One region of the Acidovorax sp. 107 genome, then DNA from elsewhere that is predicted to be linked to it. Evidence: riboswitches for the same ligand, from Rfam matches in the RefSeq annotation. Region 1 holds a riboswitch; each other region holds the start of a gene.
The links. A riboswitch is a leader RNA that binds a small molecule or an ion and turns the genes downstream of it on or off. The one in region 1 is predicted to bind glycine.
Positions count from the first base shown of each region.

Region 2: another riboswitch for glycine. It lies ahead of C8C99_RS12585 (D-amino acid dehydrogenase); the one in region 1 lies ahead of gcvT (glycine cleavage system aminomethyltransferase GcvT).
Region 3: another riboswitch for glycine. It lies ahead of C8C99_RS17165 (penicillin-binding protein 1A); the one in region 1 lies ahead of gcvT (glycine cleavage system aminomethyltransferase GcvT).

Region 1 covers NZ_QBTZ01000001.1:2,108,890-2,118,647, forward strand. Annotated here, with positions in the region: gene C8C99_RS09925 (TRAP transporter substrate-binding protein) at 1-377, opposite strand, end outside; gene C8C99_RS09930 (putative hydro-lyase) at 402-1,196, opposite strand; gene C8C99_RS09935 (LysR family transcriptional regulator) at 1,503-2,414, opposite strand; gene C8C99_RS09940 (Lrp/AsnC family transcriptional regulator) at 2,668-3,126, opposite strand; gene C8C99_RS09945 (TRAP transporter substrate-binding protein) at 3,609-4,580, shown strand; gene C8C99_RS09950 (TRAP transporter small permease) at 4,706-5,200, shown strand; gene C8C99_RS09955 (TRAP transporter large permease) at 5,197-6,474, shown strand; glycine riboswitch at 6,480-6,585, shown strand; glycine riboswitch at 6,599-6,730, shown strand; gene gcvT (glycine cleavage system aminomethyltransferase GcvT) at 6,778-7,920, shown strand; gene gcvH (glycine cleavage system protein GcvH) at 8,001-8,375, shown strand; gene gcvP (aminomethyl-transferring glycine dehydrogenase) at 8,490-9,758, shown strand, end outside.
Region 2 covers NZ_QBTZ01000001.1:2,683,071-2,692,828, forward strand. Annotated here, with positions in the region: gene C8C99_RS12535 (MFS transporter) at 1-258, opposite strand, end outside; gene C8C99_RS12540 (hypothetical protein) at 314-1,201, opposite strand; gene C8C99_RS12545 (helix-turn-helix transcriptional regulator) at 1,335-2,066, shown strand; gene C8C99_RS12550 (TetR/AcrR family transcriptional regulator) at 2,356-3,267, shown strand; gene C8C99_RS12555 (DUF2867 domain-containing protein) at 3,264-3,821, shown strand; gene C8C99_RS12560 (AarF/ABC1/UbiB kinase family protein) at 3,808-5,133, shown strand; gene C8C99_RS12565 (hypothetical protein) at 5,130-5,519, shown strand; gene C8C99_RS12570 (YXWGXW repeat-containing protein) at 5,694-6,146, shown strand; gene C8C99_RS12575 (YXWGXW repeat-containing protein) at 6,342-6,785, shown strand; gene C8C99_RS12580 (2-keto-4-pentenoate hydratase) at 6,828-7,610, opposite strand; glycine riboswitch at 7,841-7,952, shown strand; gene C8C99_RS12585 (D-amino acid dehydrogenase) at 8,048-9,367, shown strand; gene C8C99_RS12590 (cytochrome c) at 9,421-9,758, opposite strand, start outside.
Region 3 covers NZ_QBTZ01000001.1:3,665,321-3,675,078, forward strand. Annotated here, with positions in the region: gene C8C99_RS17120 (hemerythrin domain-containing protein) at 1-50, shown strand, start outside; gene C8C99_RS17125 (AbrB family transcriptional regulator) at 306-1,388, shown strand; gene C8C99_RS17130 (DUF3567 domain-containing protein) at 1,416-1,715, opposite strand; gene C8C99_RS17135 (DUF3108 domain-containing protein) at 1,917-3,068, opposite strand; gene C8C99_RS17140 (IclR family transcriptional regulator) at 3,100-3,882, opposite strand; gene C8C99_RS17145 (fumarylacetoacetate hydrolase family protein) at 3,985-4,995, shown strand; gene C8C99_RS17150 (tripartite tricarboxylate transporter substrate binding protein) at 5,093-6,070, shown strand; gene C8C99_RS17155 (VOC family protein) at 6,174-6,587, opposite strand; gene C8C99_RS17160 (iron-containing alcohol dehydrogenase) at 6,952-8,115, shown strand; glycine riboswitch at 8,210-8,299, shown strand; gene C8C99_RS17165 (penicillin-binding protein 1A) at 8,461-9,758, shown strand, end outside.

The DNA of each region.
Region 1 (9,758 bases):
AGCAGCTTCTCTTGCGCGGGCTTGGCGGCCAGGTACAGGCGTTTGGACTCTGCATAGGTGGTCGCCAGGAAGGGGATGGAGTCCACGCCAAACAGCGGGTTCTCGTTGGTGGCGCCCGACAGGATGAATTCGGCCGAAGGCACCTGCCCGGTCTGTACCGCGCGCTTGATTTCGTTGGCCTTGTACAGCGAACCACCGGGGTGCAGGGTGATCTTGAGTTTGCCGCCGGTGAGCTTGTCCACTTCATCGGCAAACTGCTGCACGTTCTGCGTCTGGAAACTGTTGGCGCCGTAGCCGGTGGGCAGGTCCCACTTGACCTGGGCCTGGGCCGCACACACGCTGAGGGCAGCCGTCATACACAGTGCAAATTTTTTCATGGGGAGACTCCTGGGGTAAGCCGCTTAGAAGCTGGCGAGTTGGTGGTTGAGAAGATCGGTGATCAGCATGCAACCCGGGGCATGGGTGATGCAGAAGGCCGGTTGGGCGTTGAGGATGGCCGATTGCGGCGTCACGCCGCAGGCCCAGAAAACAGGGATCTCACCGGGCATCAGCGCTACGGCATCGCCATAGTCGGGCTGGGACAGATCGGTGATGCCGATGAGAGCCGGGTCACCAATGTGCACCGGTGCGCCGTGCACGTTGGGAAACCGCGAGGTGACCTGCACCGCCCGAATCACATCTGCTGCAGGCATGGGACGCATGGTCACTACCATGGGGCCACCAAAGGGACCCGCCGACTCGGTTTGCACATTGGTGCGGAACATGGCTACGTTCTTGCCTTCCTCAACGTGGCGCAGGCGGATGCCTGCCTCGATCAATGCGGACTCGAACGAGAAGGAGCAACCGAGAACGAAGGTGACCAAGTCAGAGCGCCAGAGGCTGGCGATGTCCGCCACCTCTTCCGACATTTCACCGTGACGCCAGATGCGATAGAGCGGCACATCGCTGCGAATGTCGATGCCCTTGCCCAGGGAGGGCAAGGTGAACTGTCCGGGCTCGCTGACCGCCAGCACAGGGCAAGGCTTGGGGTTGCGTTGACAGAACCGCAGGAAGTCACTGGCAAGCACCTCGGGCAGGATGACGACGTTGCCCTGAACATGGCCATCTGCAAGGCCACTGGTGTGCGATGTCCACAGGCCCTTGCGGATAGTGTCACGGACATGGATCGGGTTGCTGGCACCTTCAGGACCAAACACCGCGAGCGAATTTTCTTGAACGAAGTCCACCGTTTTTCCTTGCATTGAGAAATGTCAATTGCATGACGTTGGGCAGATTGTGTTGGGGTGTTAACGACCCTGGCAAATTCAAAAAATTTCTATTACGTCATCGATTTTTTCCATGCACTCCATTGGGGAGAGGCGAACCATATTGGTGCCAAGGGAAAACCCTGAGAAAAAATTTACGGGTAAACCCTGACACCGCCGGACCATTGGAATGCCGGGAAAAAAAGGTGTGTGTCGAGCGCGCCCGGCAGAGTGCGCCGAGGCGTTTTTGACGGAGGCTCAGCCCTTGCGAGAGCGGCGGGCTGGCGCGGGCTGCTGCTGCTCGATGAAGTCCAGCGCCGAACGCACCACGGCCTCCATGGCGGGCGATGAGGGGTCTTCGCGGTAGCTCACGTGGATGGGCAGCGGCCGCAGCGCCGCGTCGCACGCCAGCGCACGCAGGTCGGGGAATGCCAGCAGACGCTGCACTGCCAGGCGCGGCAGCGTGGCCACGCCAAAGCCGCCTTGCACCAACTGCACCATGGCAGAAATCGACGAGATGGTGTGCACGCAACGCGGCTCCACCTGGGCCTGGCGCAGCGTGTCGAGCAGGGAGACATGCGGCTGCGAGCCACGCTGGAAAGTCAGGATGTCAGCGCCTGCAAAGTCTTCCAGCGCATAGCGGCGCTTGCGGTGCGTTTTGCTGTTGCCCACAAACACCATCTCCATGGGCGTCACCGCCTGGCTGCGGATGCCATCTGCCGCCGCTGGCAAGGCGGCAAATACGGCATCCAGCGTTCCGCGGCGGATCTGGTCGAGCAATACGGGGGTGGTCTCTACCGTCAACTCCAGCTCCAGCAAAGGGTTGTCCTTGCGCAACTGTTCCACCCACGGAATGAGCCATGAGTGCAAGACCGATTCGATGGCCCCCAGCCGGATCGACACCTCCAATGGGCCGCCCGATCCCATCTCGGATTTGAGCTGGCGCTGCAGCTCCAGCATGCGCTTGGCATACACCAGGAACCGGGCACCGGCCACCGTGAGTTTGAAATGCTTGTCGCGCCGGTCCAGCAATAGCACGCCCAGCTCTTCTTCGAGCGCGGAGATGCGGCTGGACATGGCGGACTGGGTCAGAAAAAGCTTCTCGGCAGCGCGTGTCACGCTCTTGAGAGAGGCTACCCAGTAGAAGGCTTCGACAAAACGCAGGTTCATGGTGTTCTTCGGAAGGGCTGGGTGTGCTTTTACTCAAACAGCTCTGCGCATTGCCCAGACGGGCGCACTGCGATGGTGCGCGGTGTGGGAATCCACCCGCCTTTTTCCGGCAGACACCGCGCTGTAAAAGCGATTGTGCCGTCGCATTTCAAGGTCACAACGCAGAACTGCTCGCAGTTGGGGCGCTGGCCAAAAGTGCGTTGCCAGTTATCTGCAAGAAATCTCCGGCGTCTTGCCACGCCACATGAACGGCCTACCCGGTGAACAAGGGCAGGTCTGCCTTCTTCAAGGTCCGCAGCACAAAGCTGGAGCGGCTGTGCCGTATGCCTTTGATCTTGTAGAGCTTCTCGCGCAGCAGGCGCTCGTAATCGCGGGTGTCCTTGACGACGATGCGCAGCAGGTAGTCGTAGTCACCGGAGACCAGGTGCGCCTCGATCACTTCGGGAATGCTGGCCAGTGTCTCGCCAAACTTTTCGAGCGTGTTGTCCGAATGGCTGTCGAGGGTGACCTGCACCAGTACCGTGTCGGCCAGGTCAAGGGACTGAGGATTGATGCGCACCGTGTAGCCCTGGATGACACCCGCCTCTTCCATCTTTTTGATGCGCCCCCAGCAGGGTGACGGGCTCAGGCCCACGGCCTGCCCTATTTCTTGCAGGCTGGCGCGAGCGTTTGCCTGCAAGACAGCGAGAATTTTTCTATCCAGTCGATCCATCGGCCTGATTATTCAGCAAATCATTCAGATGCAGAAAATTATTCTGCATTTCCAATAGAATGCGCCAAATTCAGCAAATTCATCTGCAGCACCCGGTGCATACTTCTTCCATCAAGGCGCTCTTACCGGAGCGCACAAATTGACAAGGCCCCGGCTGGTTACCGCCAGCACGGGGCCCTTGGCATTGCAACGTCTGCGGCACGGGTGCAGGGGACTCGCCGCAGCAGTCAACGCACCAATGGGCAGTCCGCCGTTCACTGCCGCTCCAGCAATCCGTCAGCGCTGCTGGCAAGCCCTCCTCCTTTGGTGTCACCTACGCAACTCCAAACCCCTTGCCGCCCCGTTGATAAGCACGCTTACCAGCACAAACCCCGATGCCTGCGGTCATGCTGCACCGCCATAATTTGACCGAGGTCGGGGACCGCTGTGCAAGGGGCTTGCGCGCAGCCAATCGCCCTGGCCCAACATCAACAGGAGACACCATGCAATTGACCAAACTCGTCGTTGGCCTGAGCCTCGCGCTCGGCTTTGTGGCCACCGCTGCAGCGCAGACCACCATGCGCATCAGCATCTCGACGGCCCAGAACTCCCACCAGGGCGTCGCCATCGACACGTTTGCCAAGGAAGTGGAAAAGCGCACCGGCGGCCGCTACAAGGTTCAGACCTTCTACAACGGCGCACTCGGTGGCGAGCGCGAATCAATCGAAGCTGTGCAACTGGGTACACAAGAACTGGCCTTCAGCTCCACCGGCCCGGTGCCCAACTTTGTGCCAGAGACCAAGATCCTGGATGTGCCCTTCCTGTTCCGCGACAAGGCACACGCCCGCGCCGTGCTCGACGGTCCCATCGGCCAGGACCTGCTGTCCAAATTTGACGCCAAGGGCTTCAAGGCGCTGGCCTGGGCTGAAAACGGCTTCCGCCACATGACCAACAGCAAGCGCGACGTGAAAGAGCCCGGTGACCTCAAGGGCCTGAAGATGCGCACGATGGAGAACCCCGTGCACATTGCCGCCTACAAAGGCTTTGGCATCATCACCACGCCCATGGCCTTCCCTGAAGTGTTCACGGCGCTGCAGCAAGGCACCGTGGACGGCCAGGAGAACCCTCTGTCGGTCATCATCTCGGCCAAGTTCGACCAGGTGCAAAAGCACCTGACACTCACCGGCCACGTGTATTCGCCCTGCATCTTCGTGATGAACAAGGCAGCGTTCGACAAGCTCTCGGCAGCCGACAAGCAGGCCTTCATTGACGCTGCCAAGGAAGGCACCAAGGCCAACCGTGCACGCGTGGACGAAGACGATGCCAAGGGCGTGGCCGACCTGCGCGCCAAGGGCATGACCGTGATCGACAACGTGGACAAGGCCAAGTTTGTGGCGGCACTGGCCCCTGTGAACGCCGAGTTTGAAAAGCAGTTCGGCAAGGCTGCCATCGACAAGATTCGCGACGTCAAGTAATTTGTCTCTTTGCTATTACCTTTGCAGCTGATAACGCCCGTAGCCATTGCGCTATCGGGCGTTTTTATTCTTGAACCATCGCTAGTTCTGATCACCTCCTACCTACCCATGGTTGGCACCGCCCCATGAAAAACGTTTTTCTTACTTTTGAGCGATGGACCACCTTCATCGCCATGCTGGGCGCTTGCGCCATGCTGACGATTGCCGCGGCCCTGGGCATGTTCCAGATCGTGACCCGCTTTGTGCTGGAGCAGCCCGCAGAATGGACTGAAGTGCTGATCCGCTTCAGCCTGATCTGGATGGTGTTCCTGGCCATCCCAGCTGCGTTTCGCCAAGGGGCGATGGTTAGCGTGGATGTGCTGTATCGCTGGAGTCCACCGCGCATCAAACGGGTGCTGGACTGGGTGGTGGCACTGGCGGCACTGGCCCTCATCGGCATCATCATCTGGTACGGCTGGGACTACGCGCAACGCGGGGGGGTACAGAGCATGGCCGGGCTGGAGTCTGTGTCCATGTTTTGGGCTTACCTGGCCATGCCGGTGGGTGGTCTTTTTTGTGTAGTCGGCATCATTGGCAACCTCATTGATCCCCTGCGTATGGAACTGGAGACTGCTCAATGAGTTTGGTCATGATTTCAACGATGGTGCTGTGCTTTGCGCTCACCGTCTCGGTGGCCGTGTCCATCGGTTTGGCTTCCATCCTGGGCATCCAGGCCTCCAACGCGAACATGCTCATTTCCGTCAAGGAGATGTTCGGGGCCATCAACAAATTTCCGCTGGCAGCCATCCCCTTCTTCATCCTCGCGGGCAACCTGATGGAGACTGGCGGCATCTCGCGCCGCCTCGTGGAGTTTGCCAAGAGCATCGTGGGCGGCGTGCAGGGTGGCCTGCCCATGACCTGCGTGCTGACCTGCATGATCTTTGCGGCCGTGTCGGGCTCGTCGGTCGCCACTACGTTTGCAATTGGCGCCATCCTGATTCCTGCGCTCATCAAGCATGGCTACCCCACCAGCTACGCCGCCGCGCTGCAGGCCACCAGTGCCGAGTTGGGCGTGATCATCCCGCCTTCCATCCCGATGATCCTGTACGGTGTGAGCGCTGAGGTGTCGATTGGCGAACTGTTCATCGCGGGCTTCGGCCCCGGACTGCTCATCAGCGCTGCCCTGATGCTGTTTGTCTGGGTGTACTGCAAGTACAAGGGCTGGGGCAAAAACGACGGCGATGGGCGCATGCCCTTTGGCAAGGCCACGCTGCAGGCGGGTTGGGCGCTGCTGATGCCGGTGATCATCCTGGGCGGCATCTATGGTGGTGTGTTCACCCCCACCGAGGCATCGGCCGTCGCCGTGTTCTACGCGTTGGTGGTGGGCATCGTCATCTACCGCGAGATCAAGCTCAAGGACCTGTTCGCCATCCTGCGCAAATCTGCCATCTCATCGGCGGTGATCATGTTCATCATCGCCAACGCCGGCTTGTTTGCATTCCTCATCACGCGCGCCGGCGTGCCCGATGCCATCGGCCGCTGGCTGGAGGCGGTACTGCAGTCCCCTGCCCTCTTCTTATTGGGCGTGAACGCGGCGCTGTTCGTGATCGGCATGTTCATCGAGACCAGTGCGGCCATCATTGTGCTGGCACCCATTCTGGCGCCTGTGGCCATGCATTTCGGTGTGGACCCCGTGCACTTCGGGCTGATCATGGTGGTGAACCTGGCGCTGGGCATGATCACGCCACCATTCGGGGTGAACCTGTTCGCGGCCTGCACGGTGGCCAGAATCTCGCTGGATCGGATCATCAAGCACTTGCTGCCGTTCGTCGGCGTGATTCTGGTGTGCCTGCTGATCATCACCTATGTGCCATCGATCTCGTTGGCACTTCGGGATCTGGTCTACGCAAAGTAGTTAGAATCGCCCAGTCAGGAGAGAGTGCTCCGTCTTGTCCCCAAGGCGCGCGGCACCGCCGAAGGCGCAGGCAGCAGCCGAACGCTCAGGCAAAAGGACTGGCAACCGCCCGCAGCGATGCGGGCGTTCCCTTGCTGGAGAGAGGTGACCCCACAGAAAAGAAACTGTGTGCAGGCCATCCACCGAAGGAGCAAACCGCACGGCCAGCCAGGGCGCTGCGGTGAATCTCTCAGGTAAAGCGGACAGCAGGGCAAATCCCGTGACCACACCGTGGTCGCGGCCCCCATTTGCCCGGAGTCCGCCATGTCAGCCACCGCCCCCCTGCTCACCACGCCCCTGAACGCCCTGCACATCGAGCTGGGCGCTCGCATGGTGCCTTTTGCAGGCTATTCCATGCCCGTGCAATACCCCGCTGGCCTGATGGCCGAGCATGTGCACACCCGCACTGCCGCCGGCCTGTTTGACGTGTCGCACATGGGCCAGCTCAAGCTGATCGGTGCCGATGCGGCGGCGGCGTTTGAAACCCTGATGCCCGTGGATGTGATCGACCTGCCCGTGGGCAAGCAGCGCTACGGCCTGCTTTTGACCGACGAAGGCACGGTCATTGATGACCTGATGTTCTTCAACCAGGGCGTGGTGGATGGCGAGCCCACCCTTTTTGTTATCGTCAACGGCTCCTGCAAAGTGGGCGACATTGCCCATATCCAGGCCCGCATCGGCCAACGCTGCAAGGTGGTGCCCATGCCCGACCACGCCCTGCTCGCGCTGCAGGGCCCACAGGCCGTCACCGCCCTCGCCCGCCTCGCGCCCGGCGTCGAAAAGCTGGTGTTCATGACCGGTGGCGCTCTCAGCATTGCTGGCTGCGACTGCTTTGTGACCCGCAGCGGCTACACCGGCGAAGACGGCTTTGAAATCTCCGTGCCCGCCGTGCAGGCCGACGCCCTGGCCCGCGCCCTGCTGGCCCAGCCTGAAGTCAAGCCCATCGGCCTGGGCGCCCGCAACTCGCTGCGCCTCGAAGCAGGTCTGTGCCTGTACGGCAACGACATCGACACCACCACCACGCCCCCCGAAGCCGCGCTCAACTGGGCTATTCAGAAAGTGCGCCGCACCGGCGGCACGCGTGCGGGTGGTTTCCCTGGCGCCGACAAGGTGCTCGCACAGATTGACAACCCTGCCAGCCTGCCCCGCAAGCGTGTGGGTCTGGTCGCGCTGGAACGTGTGCCGGTGCGCGAGCACACCGAACTGCAGAGCACGGACGGCCAAAAGATCGGCGAAGTCACCAGTGGCCTGCTGGGCCCCACGGTGAACGAACCTGTGGCCATGGGCTACGTCACGCCCGACTTTGCAGCCATCGGCACCCGTGTCAACGCCATCGTGCGCGGCAAGCCGGTGCCCATGGAAGTGCGCGCCATGCCCTTTGTGCCCGCCAATTACTACCGCGGCTGATTTCATCAGCGAAGCGCAGAAGCTGCGCCCGCTTACATTGCAGATTCCTTTACTTTTTTCCTTTGCTTGAGGAGCTTCCCATGACGATCAAATTCTCCAAAGACCACGAGTGGATCAACGCCGCTGATGCCAACGCCTCGGTGGTGGGCATCACCGTCCACGCGCAGGACGCGCTGGGTGATGTGGTGTTTGTGGACCTGCCCGAAGTGGGCAAGAGCTTTGCCCAGGGCGAAGTGGCTGGCGTGGTCGAGTCCGTGAAGGCCGCCGCCGATGTGTATATGCCCGTCTCTGGCGAAGTGGTGGAAGTGAACGAAGCCCTGCGTGCCGACCCGTCGCTGGCCAACAGCGATCCGCTGGGCGCTGGCTGGTTTTTCAAGGTCAAGCTGGCCGACGCGAGCCAGCTCGACGCCCTGCTGGACGAAGCCACGTACACCGAGTTCGCCAAGAACGCCTGATCCTTGCCGACTTACAGGGCATGGCGCCGGGCCATGCCCGGCCCGCCGCCCCGCCGGGTGCGAGCCACCTCCCCGGCACTGCCCCCAACCCGCTGCGACCTACGAGACTGCCCCATGCTGATGCAATCCGCCACCCCCCTTGGCGCGCTTGAAAACGCCACCGAATTCCTGCCCCGCCACATCGGCATCGACGCAGCCGACGAAGCGCACATGCTGTCGGTGATCGGCGAAGCCTCGCGCCGTGCGCTCATCGAATCCATCGTGCCGCGCTCCATCGCACGCAGCCGGGGCATGGACCTGCCAGCGCCGCTCACCGAAGCGGCAGCACTGGCAGAACTCAAGGCCATCGCGGGCAAGAACCAGTTGCTCAAGAGCTTCATCGGCCAGGGCTACTACGGCACGCACACACCGGGCGTCATCCTGCGCAACATCCTGGAGAACCCCGCCTGGTACACCGCCTACACGCCCTACCAGGCTGAGATTTCGCAAGGCCGCATGGAGGCCCTGGTCAACTTCCAGACCATGGTGTGCGACCTCACCGGCATGCCGATCGCCAACGCCTCCATGCTGGACGAGGCCACCGCCGCCGCCGAAGCGATGACACTGGCCAAGCGCTCGGTTAAGAGCAAGAGCAACGTGTTTGTGGTGGCGGGCGATGCCCACCCGCAGACCATTGAGGTCATCCAGACCCGCGCCAAGCCCCTGGGCCTGGAAGTGCGCCTGGCCAATTCGGCCGAAGAATGGAACACCCTGCTGGACGGCGACTACTTTGCCGTGCTGGCCCAGTACCCCGCCACCAGCGGCCGCATTGACGACCTGCGCGCCGACGTGGAAAAGGCCCACGCCAAGCAAGCCGCCTTCATCGTGGCTGCCGACCTGCTGGCGCTCACCCTCATCACGCCGCCCGGCGAACAAGGTGCCGACATCGTGGTGGGCACCACCCAGCGCTTTGGCATGCCCATGGGCGCAGGTGGCCCCCACGCTGCCTACATGGCCTGCCGCGATGAATTCAAGCGCTCCATGCCTGGCCGCCTGGTGGGCGTGAGCGTGGACGTGCATGGCAAGCCCGCCTACCGCCTGGCCCTGCAAACGCGCGAACAGCACATCCGCCGCGAAAAAGCCACATCCAACATCTGCACGGCCCAGGTATTGCCCGCCGTGATCGCCAGCATGTACGCCGTCTACCACGGCCCCGAAGGCCTTAAGCGCATTGCACAACGCGTGGCCGCCTACACCGCCATCCTGGCCCAGGGCCTGAAGCAGTTGGGTGCCCCGGTGCGCGAACAGGCGACCTTCGACACGCTCAGCCTGCACACCGGCGCCGCTACCAAATCCATAGCTGCTCGCGCAGTACAGATGGGCGCCAACCTGAGAATTTACTTT
Region 2 (9,758 bases), 570 kb from region 1:
GGCCGAGAACAGCAGGAACGGCAGGATGAACAGCGCGCCGATCACCAGCCCCGCCATCGCGGGCGGCAGCCAGTCCACACTGAGCTGGTAGGTCACCATCACCGTGAAGGCGAACTTGAAGAGGTTGTCGTTGGCCGCACCCGAAAACTGCGTCCAGAAAAACGGTGCAAAGCGCCGCTGGCGCAGGAGGGCAAACTGGTTCGGGTCCTCGTGCGTGGGTGCGGGGGCCACGCTGGTGGAGGCGGTGTCGGGGCTCATGCGTTTCTCCTCGTTTCCGATGGGTTGGCTTGTTGGAATTTTCCGGACCTGCGCTTCATGCGCCGGATCTGCGGGCGACACCCACGGCGTGGGCGCCATTCTGCCCGGACGGCATGACCCGCGGCATCACCGCCGCGTCACTGTGGCGCAAAGCCACCAGCGAGCCCAATGCCGCCATCACGGGCCAAGCCGCGCCTGCCGCCAGCACATGCTTGAGGCTGTGGCCCGACACCCATCCACCTGTGGCCTCGAACACCGAGTGGTCTGCCGCCTCCAGCAGCTTGGCCAGGGCATACAGCACCACCACCACGCCCAGGTGCAGAGCCAGCCCGCCGACGCGGCGCGGCAGGCATGCCAGCACCAGTACCACCAGCAGACCACCCAGTTGCACCACGGCCCACGGCAGCAGGTTGCCGTTGTGCATCCACGCCCATACGGCCAGTGGCCCCGCCAGCAGCACGGCGCCTGCGGCGGCCACGCCTGCCCGCGCGCTCACCCGGCTGGCCGCCGCCAGGCCCAGCAGTCCCGCAAAGGGCAGCACCATGCCCAGGCGGTCCCACAGCAGGCCCGCATCCTGTGGTTGCCAGTGGTAGAGCACCGAACCTGCAGCGGTGCACAGCAGCCCGCCAAAGAACAGGGCCGCCAGTGCACGGGAGGTGGCGTCCAGCGTGGCCGACGGCACACGGCGCAGCACCCACCAACCCCATGCACCCGCGAAGGCAAAGGCCAGGTTGCTCAACACATCCAGCGCACAGGGAATGCCCCACAACGTGCGCTGGTCGGCAAAGTCATGCTGGTGCGCACTGGCGGGCAGCACCGGGCCGAACAGCGCCAGGGCGAGCAGCGCGGCCGCGCCCAGCAGCAAGCCGGTTTCGGCACCCGACAGGCGCGGCAGCCCTGCCAGGGCGCGCGAACGAAGGAGAGTCACAGGGGAAGAAGACATCACACACACCATGGAAAGTGAACGATGCCGCGCAGTGTGGGCAGCGGCCCCATCGGCCGCCCCAAGAAGTCGCGCAAGGGGCTACCCACGCACCTTCGGGTATTGATAATCGATACCCAGGAGCCCCGTCACCATGAGCACGACCGCCGACCTCGTCACCGCCCTCAAAAAAGAACTCAAGACCGCACAGATGACCTACGCCGACCTGGCGCTGGCACTGGGGATGGCCGAGTCCAGCGTCAAGCGCATGCTGGCCAAGGGCGACATGCCGCTGTCGCGCATCGACGCCATCTGCCGCGCGCTGGCGCTGGACTTTGCCGACCTGGCGCGGCGCGTGGCCGACGAACAGCCCTTGCTGAAAGAGCTGACCCACGAGCAGGAAAAGGCCGTGGTGGCCGACAAGAAGCTGCTGCTGATGGCGATCTGTGTGCTGAGCCAGTGGACGCTGGAGCAGGTGACAGGCTACTACCGCCTGACCGAGGCCGAGGGCATCAAGTACCTGGCGCAGCTGGACCGCATCGGCATCATCGAGCTGCGGCCGCTCAACCGCTACCGCCTCAAGCTGGCCAAGACCTTCCGCTGGCGCCCACATGGCCCGGTGATGAACTACTTCCGCGAGCACGCGCTGCTGGACTACTTTGCGGGCGGCTTTGATGGCCCAGGCGAAGGCGTGCTGCTGGTGCACGGCAACATCAGCCGCAGCCTGGCGCCCGCGTTCATGGAGCGCATGCAGCGCGTGGCGCAGGACTTTGCCCAGCAGCACCTGGCCGACCAGAAGCTGCCCGACCGCGAGCGCGAGGGCTACACCCTGCTGCTGGCCATGCGCAGCTGGGAGTTCGAGGCGTTTGCCAGCATGCGGCGGTAAGCCTCACGCCGATTTCGCGGGCCCCTGCAAGCGGCAGCCGTCGCTGCAAGCCAACTTCTGCCCTTGGTTGAGCGCAGCGGCCGCCTCACAGGTGCGGGAGCAGGCCGCAGTGCCCTGGCCCCGCATTCAATCACTATCTTTTTGATAGCTATCAGCGCATGAATTACCTGCGCTTGAGGCTAAAAACGCCTCAAAACCCCTGCTTGCGCCTGCCAAGAGGTGGCTTGACGCGACAAAGAGAAATAACTATTCTTTAAATTGAAAATTTACTCTATTTAAGAATAGTCAAATGAAAACCACCCGCCAGCAGCAAGACGCCACGCGCCGCCAGATCGTGGCCAGCGCGGTGGACCTCATGACCCGCCAGGGCTTTGACGGCACGACGATGAAAGACATCGCACGCGCCGCCGGCATTGGCGACGCCACAATCTACAAATACTTTCCGACCAAGGACCGCATCGTGCTGGGCTACCTGGACGACGTGGCCCACCAGGCGCTGGCCGACACGCTGCAGACGCCGGGCTTTGCGGGCTACGCCCTGCAAGAAAAGCTGCAGCGCCTGACCGATGCCGTGCTGGAGCGCCTGCTGGCCGACCGCGAGTTTGTGGCTCAGGTACGCGGCCTGGCGCGACGCTCGCCGCTGTCGATGCTGGCCGAGCCGCTGGCCGCGCGCCAGAGCCTGCGCGAGGCGGTGGCAAGCTTTCTGGAAGCGGCCGAGGCCAGCGGCGAGATAGAGCCCTGCGACTTCAAGGGCCTGGCGGGCGGGCTGTACACCGACTACCTGGCCGGGGTGGTGACGTATTGGCTGGCCGACACCTCCGACGAATTTGCCGACACCACGCAGCTGGTGGACCTGTCGCTGGGCGTACTGGTGCAGGCGCTGCGCGGCGGGCTGGTCAACCGCGTGCTGCAACTGGGCGGCTTTGTGCTGCGCAGCCAGATGGCCCGCATGGTGCAACACGGCAGCGGCCTGATGGGCATGCTGCACATGGCCCAGCAGGCCATGGCCAGCGCGCCGATGGATCGCGCCCCTGCGCACACCGCAGCCGCCGCCTCATCCACTGCATCACAGCCTTCTGAGTCGCCCCGCAAGCCCAGCAAAACCGGTAAGCCACGCCAACCACGTGTAACACTCAAAGCCGCCAGCCCCGCACCTGCGGCAAAGCCCGCAGCCACGCCACGCAAGAGGAAGTCCGCATGACCGCCGCCCCCACTGTGCGCGAGATCCCTGTGCCCGCGGGCACTGCCATCCACGCCACCCTGCCCGGCGCCCAGTTTTTTGACGCTTACGAAGTGGCTGACGACCACCCCGCACAGAACGCCCTGCAAACCTGGCTGGACGTTGTAGCCCGCACCCCGCGCTGGACGCAGCAGCTCATGGCCGTGCGCAACAAGCTGGTGCGGCTGGTGGGCCTGAAGGACCTGGGGCAACTGCACGACGGCCATCCGCCTGCCAGCGGCCGCTCTCCACGCGATGCCCGCAGCTACCGCGTGGGCGACCGTGTGGGCATCTTCCTGATCCGGCACCTGAGCGATACCGAAGTCGTGATGGGCCAGGACGACAAGCACCTGGACGTACAGGTGTCGCTGACCAAGCAGGGGCAGCAAGGCACGGCCCCAGCCACCGTCGTGGTCAGTACGGTGGTGCACATCCACAACGCCCTGGGCCACGCTTACATGGCCGTCATCACGCCCTTTCACCGCCGCATCGTGCGAGCCATGATGCAGCGCCTGGCAGACCATGGCCCGCACTGACGCCCCCCGCACCGGCAAGCTGGCCCGCAGTGCCATCACGGGGCTGGCAGCGGCGCGCATTGGCATGGCCGAGCTGGGGCACCGTGTGCGCACACCCACGGCCCAGGCGCAGGCCGAGCACGAGGCCGCGCTGGGCCGCATCCTGTTTGGCGCGCTGGGGCAGCTGCGCGGCTCGGCGCTCAAGGTGTCGCAGTTGCTCAGCATGCACCCGGGCCTGCTGCCCGACGGCGTGCGCAGCGAGCTGGCACGCGCCCACCAACAAGCCCCGCCGCTCAACCGCGCACTGGTGGGCCGCGTGTTCCGCCAGGCATTCGGGCAAGAGCCCGAGGCGCTGTTCGACCAGTTCGAGCCCACCGCGTTTGCCGCCGCCAGCCTGGGCCAGGTGCACCGCGCACAGCTCGCAGGCCAGGGCACGGTGGCCGTGAAGGTGCAGTACCCCGGCATTGCCGCCACCATCGCCAGCGACGTGCAGCTGATGCGCGCCGCGCTGCGCGCCCTGGCCCACACCGACATGCCGCTGCCCACCGATGCCGTACTGGACAGCGTGATGACCGAGATCGAGGCCACCCTGCTGCGCGAGGTGGACTACCTGCAGGAGGCCGAGCAGCTGCAATGGTTTGCCCAGCATGCCGCGCAGCCGGGCGTGGTGATGGCGCAGCCCATCCTCTCGCACACGCGGGCCCAGGTGCTCACGCAGCAATTCTTGCCCGGGCTACCGTTGCAGGCCTGGCTGGCCACACAGCCACCGCAGGCGCTGCGCGACCAGGCCGGGCAGCACCTGTGGGACTGGTTCATGCACTGCATCTTTGTGCTGGGGCGGGTGCATGCCGACCCGCACCCGGGCAACTTTCTGTTCGCGCCCGATGGCACGGTGGGCGTGCTGGACTTTGGCTGCACGCGCGCCCTGCCCAGCGCATTCCGGGCGCAGGTGGTGCAGGCATGGTCTGCCCTGCTGCGCAAGCCCACCTACCCCACGCGCAACGCGCAGGTGCTGCAGGCCTACCAGGCGCTTGGGCTCTTGCGCAAGGACCTGACGGTGCAGGCCTACGCCACCGAACTCGCCCCTGCCCTCGCCGAGATGCAGGCCTGGCAGATCGAGCCCTTGACCCAGCCGGTGTTTGACTTTGGCACCAAAACACCGCCACCCATCACCCCCAGCCGGCACCAGCGCGTGCTGGGCCAGCACCTGGCCCAGATACCCGGCGAGATGCCCGCGTTCGAGCGCATGTGGATGGGGCTGATGCACCTGCTGACGCAGCTGGGTGCGCGGGTGCGTACCCAGGCCCACGATGTACTGACCATTCACCCATGACCAACACCGCACTGACCCTTGCCGCCACCGGGCTGGCCCTGGTGGGCATGGCCCATTCCGTGCTCGGAGAAGCCCTGCTGTTTCGTAGCCTGCGCTCGCGTGCCGGCCCCAAGTCGCCCACCGCGGCGCGGCTGGTGCTGCGCACTTCCCATCTGCGCATCCTCTGGGGCACTTGGCATGTGGCCTCGGTGCTGTGCTGGGCACTGAGCGCCCTGCTCTGGCGCCTGGGTACCGCGCCCTGGGACGCCGCACTGGGCGCCTGGGTGGCCGATGTAGCGGGTATCGCCACCCTGGCCAGCGGCCTGCTGGTGTTTGGCGCCACCCGCGGCAGACACCCGGCCTGGTGTGCGCTGCTGGTGATTGCGGCGCTGGTGTGGTGGCGATGACGCGGGCCACAGGTTGCCTGCCGCAGGTGTGACAAAAGTCACGCGGCGGCCGCGTGTCTGCGAGATCGGCAACACACCTTCACAAAGCTTCGCAATTGGACTACACGGGCTTGACGCAGCCTGCGCACCATGAAGTCTCCGGTTCCGCAAGGAATCACTTCTGAGGAGAACCCTATGGCCCGCAAAGCACTTGCCGCTGTGTCCATCGCCCTGCTGTCGCTGGGCGCCGCAAGCGCGGCGCAGGCGCAGACCAGCGCCACCGTCGTCATCCAGGCTGGCACGCCCGTCTATCAGCAACCCGCTCCGGTGCTCGTGCAGTACCAGGCACCGCCCCCACCCCGCTACGAGGTGGCGCCCCACCCGCGCCGCGGCATGGTGTGGGTGCCCGGCCACTGGGAGTGGCGCGGCCACCGCCATGTGTGGATGCAGGGCTACTGGGTGAAGGCCCGCCCGGGCTATCACTACCGCGAGCCCCGCTGGGTCGAGAAAGGCGGCCGCTGGGACATGCAGGGCGGCGGCTGGGACCGCGATGGCGACGGTGTACCGAACCGCCACGACCGTGACCGCGACGGAGACGGCGTGCCCAACCGCTATGACCAGCGCCCGGACAACCCGTACCGCCGCTAAGCCCCCTCGGTCACCCCGCAGCGCAAAGCGGGGGCCTGCGGCCCGCACCACCCCCACCCGCGCAGACCCGCGGACAAATGCCCATGCGCCCATCGGCAACGATGGGCCCCAAAGGCGCAATACCCGGCCCCCTCTGGCTCCACCGGCACCCCCCTCTCGGCCTGAGCCAGGGCCCCTACCACCAGGAGTTTCACCATGACCACCACTTCCCTTTTTAGCCAGACCCTCACCGCCTCGGCACTCGCCCTGGCGGCCCTGCTGGGCACCACCGCCCCGGCACAGGCACAGGTTGCCACCCAGACCACCGTCATCGTGCAGCCGGGCGTCGTCATCCCGGCTCCGCCACCGCCCCGCCGCGAGGCCGTCCCGCACGCCCGCAGGGGCCAGGTGTGGGTGCCCGGGTACTGGGACTGGCGGGGCCACCGCCACGTATGGGTGCAAGGCCACTTTGAAAAAGTACGGCCCGGCTACCGCTACCGTGCCCCTCAGTGGGACCAGCGCGATGGTCGCTGGGAGCTGCACCGGGGTGGCTGGGACCGCGACGGCGATGGCATCGTCAACCGCAACGACCGGGACCGCGATGGCGACGGCGTGCCCAACCGCCGCGACCACCAGCCTGACAATCCGCGCCGCAACTGATCGACGCACCGCTGGCGAGGCAGGGCGCAAGGCCCTGCGCACTTAGCGCAGGTGCAACACCGCCCGCCCCAGGCCCGGAAAGTCTGCCACCACCTCGGAACCCGGCGCCACCAGCACCGTGCCTGTGCACGAGCCTGTGGTCACCCACTGCCCCGCACGCAGCCCCCCCAGGCTGCGTGCGCCTTCATTGGCCAGCCACACCAGCAGACGCACCGGGTCGCCTGCCGGGTTGCCCCAGGCGGCATGCTGCACGGCCGCCGACCCGTTCACGGACAGCGTCACTCCTTGCACCAGGGGCTGGACCGCTCCCACAGCGTCTGTGCCGGACCCCACGATCAGCGCCCCATGGCAGGCCTGGTCCGCCAGGCGGCTCCACTCGCCCTGCTGCGCCCAGGCGGCAAACCGCGTATCGCACACCTCGATGGCAGCACGCACCGACACCACGGCCGCCAGCACCTCGGCGGCGCTGTAGGGGGTGGCGCGGGCGGGCAGGTCGGCCCCCAGTTCGTAGACCAGTTCCGCCTCCACCCCCATCACGGCAAAACCAGATGCAGCCAGCAACACGGGCTCGCTCGCTGCAGCCACCCACACCGAATCGCGGGTGAGCGCGGCGCGTGCCGGTTGGGCCTGGGGCGATGCAGCCCCGACCTTCCAGCCAGCGATGGGCCCGCGTGCACGCACCACCGCGTCTTGCACGGCATAGGCCTCGGCGGCATCGCGCGGGCGCAGCCCTGCGGGGAAGTCCAGCGGGCGAGGCGTGCGCCCTTCCCGGGCCTGGGTGATGACGGCGGCGCTGGCGGCAGGGTCCAAAGCGGTGGGGGACATGGCAAAACTCTCCGTGGTGCAAGGGGTCGGCGGAATTATCGGCACCTTGCCCCATCGATCCCGCCCCGCTCCATCAGCAACGATTGCGCCCCATTAGCCGCCGCAGTTGATCCGGCGCACAGGCTTGCCCCATAGAATCGGCCTCGCAGGAGAGCACGGCAGCCACCGGCCGCCGCTGCACCGAAGGCGCAAACTCCCATACACGCTCAGGTCCCGTACTGCACCATTCATCAAAGCCGTCTGGAGAGCCGCCTCGCGCAACGCGAAGCGCACCGAAGGAGCAAGCCGCAGCCCGGGTGGGTAGCGGTGAATCTCTCAGGTACCAAGGACAGGGGGAGCGGCAGCTAGGGCATTCATGCGCCAGCTGCACGCTATTTAATTCATAGCTGCAAGCGCATATTGTTCTAGCGCCAGAGCCCAGAAAGGCTTTGAAAATCATGCGCGTGATCGTTTTGGGCGCCGGCTTGCTCGGCGTGACTTCGGCTTATTTCCTCTCTCAACTTGGCCACGAAGTGACCGTCATCGACCGCCAGGGCTCGCCCGGCGCCGAGACCAGCTTTGCCAACGGCGGCCAGATCTCGGTGAGCCACGCCGAGCCCTGGGCCAACCCCAGCGCACCGCTCAAGGTGCTGCAATGGCTGGGCAAGGAAGACGCCCCCCTGCTCTTCCGCCTGCGCGCCGACATGCGACAGTGGCTGTGGGGCCTGTCCTTCCTGCGCAACTGCACGCCCGCGCGCACGCGCCACAACATCGAGCAGATCGTGCGCCTGGGCACCTACAGCCGCGACACGCTGCAGCAGCTGCGCGCGGCCACCGGCATCCAATACGACCAGCGCACGCAAGGCATCCTGCACTTCTATACCAACCAAAAGGAATTTGACGGAGCCCTGGCCCCGGCCGAGCAGATGCGTGCGCTGGGCTGCGAGCGCCAGGTCATCAGCGCTGACGAGGCCGTGCGCATCGAGCCTGCGCTGGCCCACATCCGCCCGCAGCTGGCCGGTGCCACCTACACGGCAGAAGACGAATCCGGCGACGCCAACCAGTTCACGCGCGAGTTGGCCAAGCTGTGCGAAGCGGCGGGCGTGCAGTTCCGCATGGGCCACCACATCACCGCGCTGCGCGAGGCAGGTGGTCGCATCGACCATGTGGAAGTGACCAATGCCGAAGGCCGCTTCGAACGTGTGCGCGGCGATGCGTTTGTGCTGGCCATGGGCTCGTTCAGCCCGCTGCTGGCGCAGCCGCTGGGCATCCCGCTGCCCATCTACCCGGCCAAGGGCTACTCGGTGACCATGCCGGTGAAGGACGCGGCCAAGGCACACCAGGTGAGCCTGACGGACGATGAATTCAAGCTGGTGTTCTCGCGCTACACCAGCGAACGGGGCGGCGACCGCCTGCGCATCGCGGGCACGGCCGAGCTGAACGGCTATGACCGCCACCTGAACCAGGTGCGCTGCGAGGCCATCGTGCGGCGCGTGGAGCAGCTGTTCCCCGGCGCGGGCGACGCGACCCAGGCGCAGTTCTGGAGCGGCCTGCGCCCCGCCACACCCAGCAACGTGCCGCTGATCGGCAAGACGAAGGTGGGCAACCTGTTCCTCAACACCGGCCACGGCACGCTGGGCTGGACGCACGCCTGCGGCTCTGGCAAGGCGCTGGCCGACATCGTGAGCGGCCGCGTGCCCGAGGTGGACTTTGCGTTCCAGGGTTTGCAAGGACGTGCGGCGGGAGCGACGCTGGTGCCTTCGCGCACAGCTGCCTGAAGCATCGCGCGGTTGTAGCGAGGGAGCGCTGCAACCGACGCGAAAGCCTGCGCCTACTTGGCCGCGCCTGTGGCGTGCGCCACAAACTGCGCCACAGCTTGCATGTCCTTCTCGCTCATGCGCTCGGCATACGAGGGCATCGCGCCAATGCCCCCCTTGAGCGCGCGCAGCACACGGCCTGCGTCGGGCTTCAGCTCATCCAGCACCGGGCCCACCTGCCCCTCGGCGCCCGCCGCCTGCAGCGTGTGGCACACGGCGCAGGCGGGCTGGATCTTGGTAAACAGCTCCTTGCCGCGCGCCAGTTCGGCCGGGTCGGCGGCCCAGGCCGACGCACAGGCGCCAGCGGCCCACAACGCCGCTGCGACGCGGCGCGCTCGGTTGCACCCACCCA
Region 3 (9,758 bases), 1.6 Mb from region 1:
CGCTCGCCGCGATGGGGCGTGAGATGGCTGCGCGGCGTGGTGCTACCTGATTGCTATTAAAAATATAGCTTTCGAAGCATATTCGACTAGCGCAAGAAGCCATTTGGGCTGGATTTCTTGCCTGGACGGCTTTTCAAGGGCCTGAAGAGTCCCTGGGACGCGCAGCGCACGGTGGTGGCCGTTGCCCGGTGGCGATGCCAGCCGTTCCGTCTGGGCAGTACCGTTGCAGCCGCAGCGGGTAGGTGCCGCGCGATACTGCGGGGTTGCGCACGCCGCCTGCTGCGCCTGCTAGTCCCCCGTTTCGTATGCCCCCCCACTTCGTTGTTCGTACCCTGGCCACCCTTGCCCTGGCGTGGGCCGCCGCCGCTGCCTGTGTGGCGCTGCACACCCCGCTGCCCTGGATGATCGGCCCGCTGCTCGCCACCTCCATCGTGTCGATGGCCGGCGGTCCCACCGAGAGCTGGGGCCCGCTGCGCAACGCTGGGCAATGGACCATTGGCGCCGCCCTGGGCCTGTATTTCACGCCCCAGGTGGTCGCGCTGATCGGGGGGCTGTGGTGGGCCATCGTGCTGGGCATCGTGTGGGCGCTGTTCCTGGGCTGGCTGTTTGGCGCGTGGCTCTACCGCGTGCACGCACCGCGCATGCATGGCGTGCCCGCCTCCATGCTGCGTGCCACCAGCTACTTTGCCGGGGCGATTGGCGCGGCGTCCGAGATGACCTTGTTGTCCGAACGCGAAAACGCGCGCACCGACCTGGTGGCCGCCAGCCACAGCCTGCGGCTGCTGATCGTCACGGTGACCATTCCGTTCGCGCTGCAGTTCAGCGGCCTGCACGGCCTGGACATCTTGCCGCCCACGCTGCGGGTGGTGAGCTGGCCCGGGCTTGCGCTGTTGGCGGTGCTCACTGGTGCGGGCGCGCTGCTCATGGAGCGCCTGGGCCGAGCCAACCCGTGGTTCATGGGGGCCATGCTGGTGTCCATGGGCCTGACCATGGCGGGCCAGAGCCTGTCGGCCGTGCCCCAGGGCATGGTCAATGCGGCCCAGCTGGTGATCGGAGTGAGCTTGGGTGTGCGGTTTCGCGCGGAGTTTTTGCACACCGCGCCGCGTTGGCTGGCCTCGGTGGCGCTGGGCACGGTGGGCCTGATGGGCGTGTGCGCGCTGTTTGCTGGCGCCCTGGCCTGGGCCACGGGGCTGCCCTGGGTCACCTTGCTGCTGGGTACCTCGCCGGGCGGCATCACCGAAATGGCCATCACGGCCAAAGTACTGCAGTTGGGGGTGCCGGTGGTGACTGCGTTTCAGGTGTGCCGGCTGATTGCGGTGCTGATGCTGGTGGACCCGCTGTACCGGCGGATTTATCCGCCCAGCGAGCACGTAGGCACGGTGGGCTGAGCTAGCGCACCGTGCCTTGTCGCGGCGTCAATGCACCACGACCGGGTTCTGCGCCAAGCCCGCGTAGCGGTCCAGTGCGTCTTCCACTTCTTCCTGGGTCGGGGTGTCGCGCTGCCAGGCCAGGATCTGCTCCTGGAACATCTCGGCCCAGGAGCCGTCCAGATACACCTCTTTGCCCGAGCGCTTGTCCACGATTTCAAAGCCGTGGCGTGCGAGTTGGGGAACAGCAGGGGCGGTGTCGTTGAGCACCTGGGCGCTCTTTTTCTCCACGGCGTCGGGCAGCATGTGGACCACCACGAAGGATTCTGAGTCGTAGAGCATGTGCATCGTGTTCCCCTTGTCGATATAGATGTCAGATGACAGCGGGTGCACAGAGTTCAAGGGGCCCCGGTAAAGCCCGTGGCTTTTGCCCTCTGTTGCGTTGCAGTATTTCATGAAAAACGGAGCACTCCGGGTTCACGGGGCTTTTTTGCCCGGATGGCGTTTGGGCGCAACACTCGGTTCGGCGCAAGCAAGCGCAGGCCGCGCTCAGGGCGGGCCGCTGGCGCGCAGCAGCAGGTCGGCGAAATCGCCGTTGGCCTGGGTGAGCTTGATGCGCACGGGCAGGTAGCCCAGCCCTGGGGCCACCCAGAGCTCGGCCTTCTGGTCATAGTCCTTGCGGGGCAGGCGCAGCAGCTTGAGGGCGGGTGTGGGCCCGGCGGGCAGGTCCAGGGTTTCGGGGCCTTCGACGGTGAAGGTCCAGCGGTCGGCGCTGCGAGCGCTCACAGTGGTCAGCGTGATCTGGGTGCCGGGCACAAACCGGCCCGGGTCTGCCGCCAGCATCGCGCCCAGCTGGATGAACAGGCTCAGGCGGTCCTGCACCCCGGGGCCCGCCACGGCATCGGGCGTGTTGGCGCTGAAGGTGACACGGCCCTTGGCGTAGTCGAAATGGGCGGCCTGCTCGCTGCGGGATTTGTCGGAGAACTTCTCGGGCAGCAGTCCTTGCTCTGTGACCGTGCCGACGCTGCGCTGCGTGCGGGTGCCCACCAGAAAGGCGCTGATCTCCTGGCGCGCCTCGTAGCGGTTGCCGTCGTGCTGCCACAGCAGCTCGGCCTTGGCGCTGTAGGCGAACTTTTTGGCCTGGCCGCTCACGTCAAACGCAAGACGCGTGGGGGCGGGCATGCGCACGGGCGGAGGTGAGGCGCTGGCACTGCGGCCGGTGCCTCCGGGCGGGCGGATGTCCACGCCTGTGCCGGTCTGGGCGTCTTCGGCGGGGGGCTCTGGGGGCGTGGCTGGTACCGATGCCGCAGGCGCGGGTGCAGGGGCGGCGTCGTTGGTAGGTGTCTCAGGGGTTGCGCTGGCCACAGTGGTTGCGGCACCGGTGTCCGCAGGCGTGCCAGCTTCTACGACAGGGGCGGCTACCGGTGCAAGTTCGGGACGGTCCTGGGCCGCAGGGGCTGGGGGGCGCTTGGGGGAGGGCGCCTTTTTACGGGGCGGAGTTTGCGGTGCGGCAACCGGCACGGCAGTCACGCCGGCAGGCGCAACGGTTGGTGGTGGCGGTGCGGGCGCAATGCTGCGCGTGCTGAACACCTGGCTGGACGGCTGCGCGGGGCTGTCCCAGGCCAGAGGCACGCCGCTGAGCACCAACCAGTGCAGGGCCAGCACCAGGGCCGTGATGAAAACCAGCGCGCGCCGTGGCATCTGCTCGCCGCTTGTGTGGGGGGCGGGGCCGTCAGGCGCTGCCTGCGCCCAGGTCGCTGGACAGCTGGGCCGCCGCCGTGCGCAGTGGTGCATCAATGGCGCCGCCCCATTCGGGGTCGAAGGTGGCGATGGAGCCCAGGGTGGTGATGCCCAGCTCCAGGTGGCCGTCGGCGTCGAACACCGGGGCGCAGAAGGCGACGATGCCGGGCAGCAGTGTGTCCACCACGCGGGCGGCGCCGCGCTCGCGCACCTCGGCCAGCAGGGTGTTCACCTCGGCCATGGTGGCGGGCAGATCGGTACGGCGCATCTTGACGGCGCGGGCCAGCTCCTCTTTCAGCAGCGGCGCCACCACCTCCGGTGACATGAAGGCCGCAAAACACCGGCCCGTGGCCGACGACAGCAGTGGCATCACGTCGCCCAGGCGCAGGTTGGCGGTGACAGCCTGGGGCGATTCCTCCCAGTGCACGATGGTGGGGCCGTGGTTGCCCCACACGGCCAGCGCCAGCGTGTGGCCGATGGTTTCCATCAGTGCCGGCATGCGCTCGCGGGCCAGGCGCACGCCATCGAGCCGCGTCAGCGAGGCCAGCCCCAGCTTGAGCGCGGCCGGGCCCAGGTCGTAGCGCGCGGTGCGCGGATCTTGCGTGACCAGACCCAGGCGCTGAAAGCTCACCAGATACCGGTGCGCCTTGGCCGCGCTCATGCCCGCCGAGGCGGCCACGTCCTTGAGCATCAGCGGCCCGCGCGAGCGTGTCAGCCCCTCCAGCAGGGCAAAACCCACCTCGACCGATTGAATTCCTGCACGTTCTTTGTCCATGTGCACTAAAATTTGCGAGTTTTGTTTAGTTAAATCAATTTACCCAAGCGTAATTCGTGCTGGGTGAAGCCTTCAACCCCTTGAGACAAAGGTCCTGCCACCATGAAACTCGCTACCTACAAAGACGGCTCGCGCGACGGCCAACTGGTTGTCGTCTCCCGCGACCTGGGCACGGCCCATTATGCGACCGGCATTGCCAGCAAGATGCAGCAGGCGCTGGACGACTGGGGCTTCCTGTCGCCCCAGCTGCAGGACCTGTACGACCAGCTCAACAGCGGCCGCGCGCGCCACGCCTTCCCCTTCGACCCGGCCCAGTGCATGGCCCCGCTGCCCCGCGCCTACCAGTGGGCCGACGGCTCGGCCTACATCAACCACGTCGAACTGGTGCGAAAAGCGCGCAACTCCGAAGTGCCTGAGAGTTTCTACACCGCCCCCCTGATGTACCAGGGCGGCAGCGACGACTTCATCGGCCCCTGCGACGACGTGGTGGTGCCCAGCGAGGCGATGGGCATCGACTTCGAGGCCGAGATCGCGGTCATCACCGGCGACGTGAAGATGGGCACCAATGCCGACCAGGCGCTGGACGGCATCCGCCTGGTGATGATTGCCAACGACGTGAGCCTGCGCAACCTGATCCCGGCCGAGCTGGCCAAGGGCTTTGGCTTCTTCCAGAGCAAGCCCGCCACCGCCTTCGGCCCCGTGGCCGTGACGCTGGACGAACTGGGCGACGCCTGGGACCACGGCCGCGTGAACCTGACCGTGCAGTCCACCTGGAACGGCCGCAAGGTCGGCATGTGCGACGCGGGCCCCGAGATGACCTTCCACTTCGGTCAGCTGATTGCTCACATCGCCAAGACACGCAACGTGCGCGCCGGCTCCATCGTGGGCAGCGGCACCGTCAGCAACAAGGGCGTGGAGCAGAACGGCCGCATGGAATGGCCCAAGGGCTACAGCTGCATCGCCGAAAAGCGCTGCATCGAAACCATCCAGGACGGCAAGCCCAGCACCGAGTTCATGAAGTTTGGCGACACCATCCGCATCGAAGTCAAGGGCAAAGACGGCGCCAGCATCTTTGGTGCCATCGACCAGACGATTGCCGCACCGGCCGCCTGAGGCCCTGCAGCGCAAAATTTTGAATAAAACCGGCTGCATGCGCAAGTTGAATATGCGCTGGCAGCTATCAAATTCATAGTATCAAGGAGACAACCCCATGCAACGCCGTACCCTCTTGTCCGCCCTGGCCGCCGCAGGCGCCACCACCGCCGCGCCCTGGGCCGCCGCCCAGTCTGCCTGGCCCGACCAGCCCCTGCGCTGGGTGGTGCCGTACCCCGCCGGTGGCGGCACCGACGTGCTCGCCCGTACCGTGGCCGAGGCCATGCGCCAGACGCTGGGCCAGCAGATCGTGGTCGACAACCGCCCCGGTGCCTCGACCAACATCGGCGCGCAGATGGTGGCCACGGCCAAGCCGGACGGCAACACCTTCATGTCGGCCGACAACGCCGTGCTGGCCTACAACGAGCACCTGTTCACCAAGCTGCCGTTCAACCCCGAAAAGGACTTCACCTACGTGGGCGGCATCAGCCGCTTCCCGCTCGCGCTGGTGGTGAACCCGGCGTTTGAAGCCAAGACGGTGAAGGAATTTCTGGCCTACGCGCGCGCCAATCCCGGCAAGCTCAACTACGCATCGCCCGGCAACGGCTCGCCGCACCACTTGGCGATGGAGATGTTCAAGAACCGCACCAAGACCTTCCTCACGCACATCCCCTACCGCGGCGCCGCGCCCGCGCTGCAGGACGTGATGGGTGGCCAGGTCCCCTGCATGTTCCTGGACCTGGCCGCCGGCCTGCCCGTGATCACCTCGGGCAAGGTGCGCGCCCTGGCCATCGGCTCGGCCAAGCGCATCGCTGCGTTGCCCGACGTGCCCACGCTGGCCGAGGCGGGGGTGCCCAACACCGAGGTGTTCGCGTTCCAGGGCATCCTGGCGCCCGCTGGCCTCCCCGCTGCCATCACCGCGCGTTTGAATGTCGACCTGAACAAGGCCCTGCTGAACCCCGCCGTGGTCAAGCGCATGAACGACTTCGGCATGGAAGCCTTGCCCGGCACGCCTGAACAGTTCCGCGCCATGGCGCGGGCCGAGTCCAAGCGCTGGGGCGAGATCATCAAAGCGGCTGGCGTAAAGCTGGACTGATCGCGCAGCACTTCGGTGCACAGGGCAGTGCACTGGGTGGCTTGGTTTTGCCGAGCCTTGCCACCTCTGTGGCCTCGCAGGCCGCCTGCCTGTTCAAGCCCACCTATTCAGGCAGATGGCACACCGCCTCGATGTTGTTGCCTTCCGGGTCGATGACAAACGCGCCGTAGTAGTGCGGGTGGTAGTCGGGCCGCAGACCCGGGGCTCCGTTGTCTTGGCCCCCGGCTTCCATGGCGGCGCGGTAGAAGGCATCGACCTGGGCCCGTGTGGCGGCCCGCCACGCCAGGTGGCAGCCTGTGGTGGCGGGCGGGCCGCCGTAGGGCGAGGGGCCGTCGATGAACCACACGTCGGCTTTTTTGCCGTCGGGCTCGGTCGGGGCCGGGTAGGCAAAGCCCAGCATGTTTGAGCCGTAGTTGCCTTCAAAACACAGGCTGTAGCCCAAAGGCGTGAGGGCGACGGTGTAGAACGCCTTAGTGCGGGCAATGTCGGTGACGCGGAAAGTCATGTGGTCCAGCATGTGAAATGGCTCCTGGGCTGATGAAGGGTGGTTGATTGCACGAATACTGTATTTATGTACATGTATTTTGGCAAGCATTTCAGGGGAAGCGTGGTGACACGCAGCACCTGACTCCACCTCCGGTCGAGTCGCTCGGGGCGCTCCCGCTTTCGCTTTGCCGCCGCGGCGCCCCGCGCCCCAAGGGCGCGCGCACTCGGAGGCGCTGAACGGCGCCTTACCCCCGATGGCCCGTCCCCGCCGTGGGCGCCCGGCTTGGCGGTGGTGGCCACAGGGTTATCGCGCGCGCGACGCGGCCCGTGTGCGGGTGCGCCGCACAATGCGTGCCCCAGCGGCGCCCGCGCCCGCCTTCCTCAGAAAGATTCCCATGCTGAACTTCGACTTTCACAACCCTACCCACATCGCCTTCGGCCAGGGCCGCATTGCCGAACTGGCCAAGCTGGTGCCCGCTGCCGCCAAGGTGCTGATCCTGGTGGGCGGCGCCAGCGCCGAAAAGACCGGCACGCTGGCCGAGGTGCGCGCCGCGCTGGGCGATCGCCAGCACGCCACTTTCAGTGGCATCGAGCCCAACCCGAGCTATGAAACCTCCATGAAGGCCGTGGCACAGATCCGCGAAGGGGGCTTTGACTTTCTGCTGGCCGTGGGCGGTGGCTCGGTGATCGACGCCACCAAGTTCATCGCGGCCGCTGTCCGTTTCGAAGGCGATGACCCCTGGGCCATCCTTGAAAAGCACGGCCGGAACATCAAGGGCGCCATGCCGTTCGGCTCAGTGCTCACGCTGCCCGCCACGGGCTCGGAGATGAACAACGGCGGCGTCATCACCCACCGCGGCAAGGGTGCCAAGCTGTCGTTTGGCAGCGTGCATACCTACCCTGTGTTCTCGGTGCTCGACCCCACCAAGACCTACACCCTGCCGCCCCAGCAGCTGGCCAACGGCGTGGTCGATGCGTTTGTGCATACGGTGGAGCAGTACCTCACGTACCCGGTCAATGCGCCGGTGCAGGACCGTTTTGCGGAAGGCATCCTGCAGACGCTGATCGAGGTGGGCCCGCGCCTGCTCGCGGCCACCGAGCCCGTGTACGACGACCGCGCCAACCTGATGTGGGCCGCCACCATGGCGCTCAACGGCCTGATCGGCGCGGGCGTGCCGCAGGACTGGGCCACGCACATGATCGGCCACGAACTCACGGCGCTACACGGCATCGACCACGCGCGCACCTTGGCCATCGTGCTGCCCGCGCTGCTGAACGAGCGCCGGGTGGCCAAGCGCGCCAAGCTGCTGCAGTATGGCGAGCGCGTATGGGGCATCACCACCGGCACCGACGACGAACGCATCACGGCGGCCATCGAGCGCACGCGCGATTTCTTTGAGGCCATGGGCATCGCCACGCGCCTGTCGGGCTACGGCCTGGGCAGCGAGGTGGTGGACACCGTGGTGGCGCAGCTCGAAGCGCACGGCATGGTGACGCTGGGCGAGCAGCGCGAGATCACACCCGCCGTGAGCCGCCGCATCCTCGAAGCCGCGCTGTAACGCTGCGCACGGGGCGCGCCAGCGAAAAGGCCCAAGACCCCGGGCCAATGACCTTGAGGCCCGGTTCGGTTTGTGCGCGTGGGTTAGAGTCAACCCTTCTCTTGCGGGAGAGCGGGGCGTACGGCGCCCCCGCCGAAGGCGCAAACTCCCATCATCGCTCAGGCAACCGGACCGCAAGAGACCATCGCCGACTGGAGAGAGGCCGCCACCATCGCGCAACGCGGGTGGGGTCCACCGAAGGGGCTGGCTGCCACCGCAGCTGAAACTCTCAGGTAACAGGGACAGGGGGAGAGGCGCCGCAGGCCCGTCTTGGAACGGGCACTGCACCAGCCCGAGTTCCCTCCCATGCCGTCATCATCTCCGTCTGTCGCCGCGCCCAGCGGTGCGCTTCACCCCAAGCGCTCGGCGCTCAAATTTCTCTGCGGGTTCCTGGTGGGCCTGGTCCTGGCCGGGGGCTCCGGCGGGGCCTGGGTGCTCCATCTGCTGTGGCAGCAACTGCCCACCGTGGACCACCTGGCCGACTACGACCCCATGCGGCCCTTGCGCATCTTTGCGCGCGACGGCAGTCTGCTGGCGGAGTTTGGCGAGGAGCGCCGCGAGGTCGTGCCCATCGGCGACATCCCGCTGCATGTGCGCCAGGCGCTGCTGGCCATTGAAGACGCGCGCTTTTACGAGCACGGCGCGGTGGACTTCACCGGCCTGGCGCGCGCGGCGCTGCGCAACGTGGTGTCCGGCGAACACGCCCAGGGCGCCAGCACCATCACGATGCAGGTGGCGCGGGTGTTCTTTCTGAGCCGCGTGAAAACCTACAGCCGCAAGCTCATGGAGATCCTGCTGGCCTACAAGCTGGAGGCCACGTACAGCAAGGACAAGATCCTGGAGCTGTACATGAACCAGATCTACCTGGGCGAGCGCGCCTACGGCTTCGCAGCGGCAGCGTCGGTGTACTTCGACAAAACCCTGGACGAGCTGACGGTTGCCGAGGCGGCGATGCTCGCCGGCCTGCCCAAGGCACCTTCAGCCTACAACCCCGTCGTCAACCGCGAGCGCGCTACCGTGCGCCAGCAGTACATCCTGCAACGCATGCACGCGCTGAGCTACCTGGACACCGCCGCCTACGACGCGGCCAGTGCCGAGGTGCTCACGCTGCGCACGCAGACGCGATCCATCGATCCGGCAGCGGCCTTTGCCGTGGGGCAGGCACGCAAGACGGTGGTGGCCCACTTTGGCGACGATGCGTACGCGCTGGGCCTGGATGTGGTCACCACCCTCAGCGTGGCCGACCAGCGGGCCGCCACGCAGGCCCTGCGCGCCGGGCTGCTGCGCGCCCAGGAGGCCCAGGGCTATGCGGGGCCAGAAGCCTGGGTGGCCGCCCGCGTGCCCGCCGGCCATCGCCGCGAAGTGCGCGCGGCCCTCGCGCCCTTTCCGGACAGCGGTGAACTGCGGACGGCCCTGGTGCGCGAGGCGTCGCCGGCGCAGGGCATCACCGCCGTGCTGCGCGACGGTACGGGCGTGCAGATTCCGCGCAGCCGGTTGAGCGCGGGCGCGCGGGCGGCGCTGTCGCCCACAGCGTCCCCGGGGCGGCGCATTGCGCCCGGTGCGGTGATCCGCGTGGTGGCCGATGCGCGACAGCAATGGCGCCT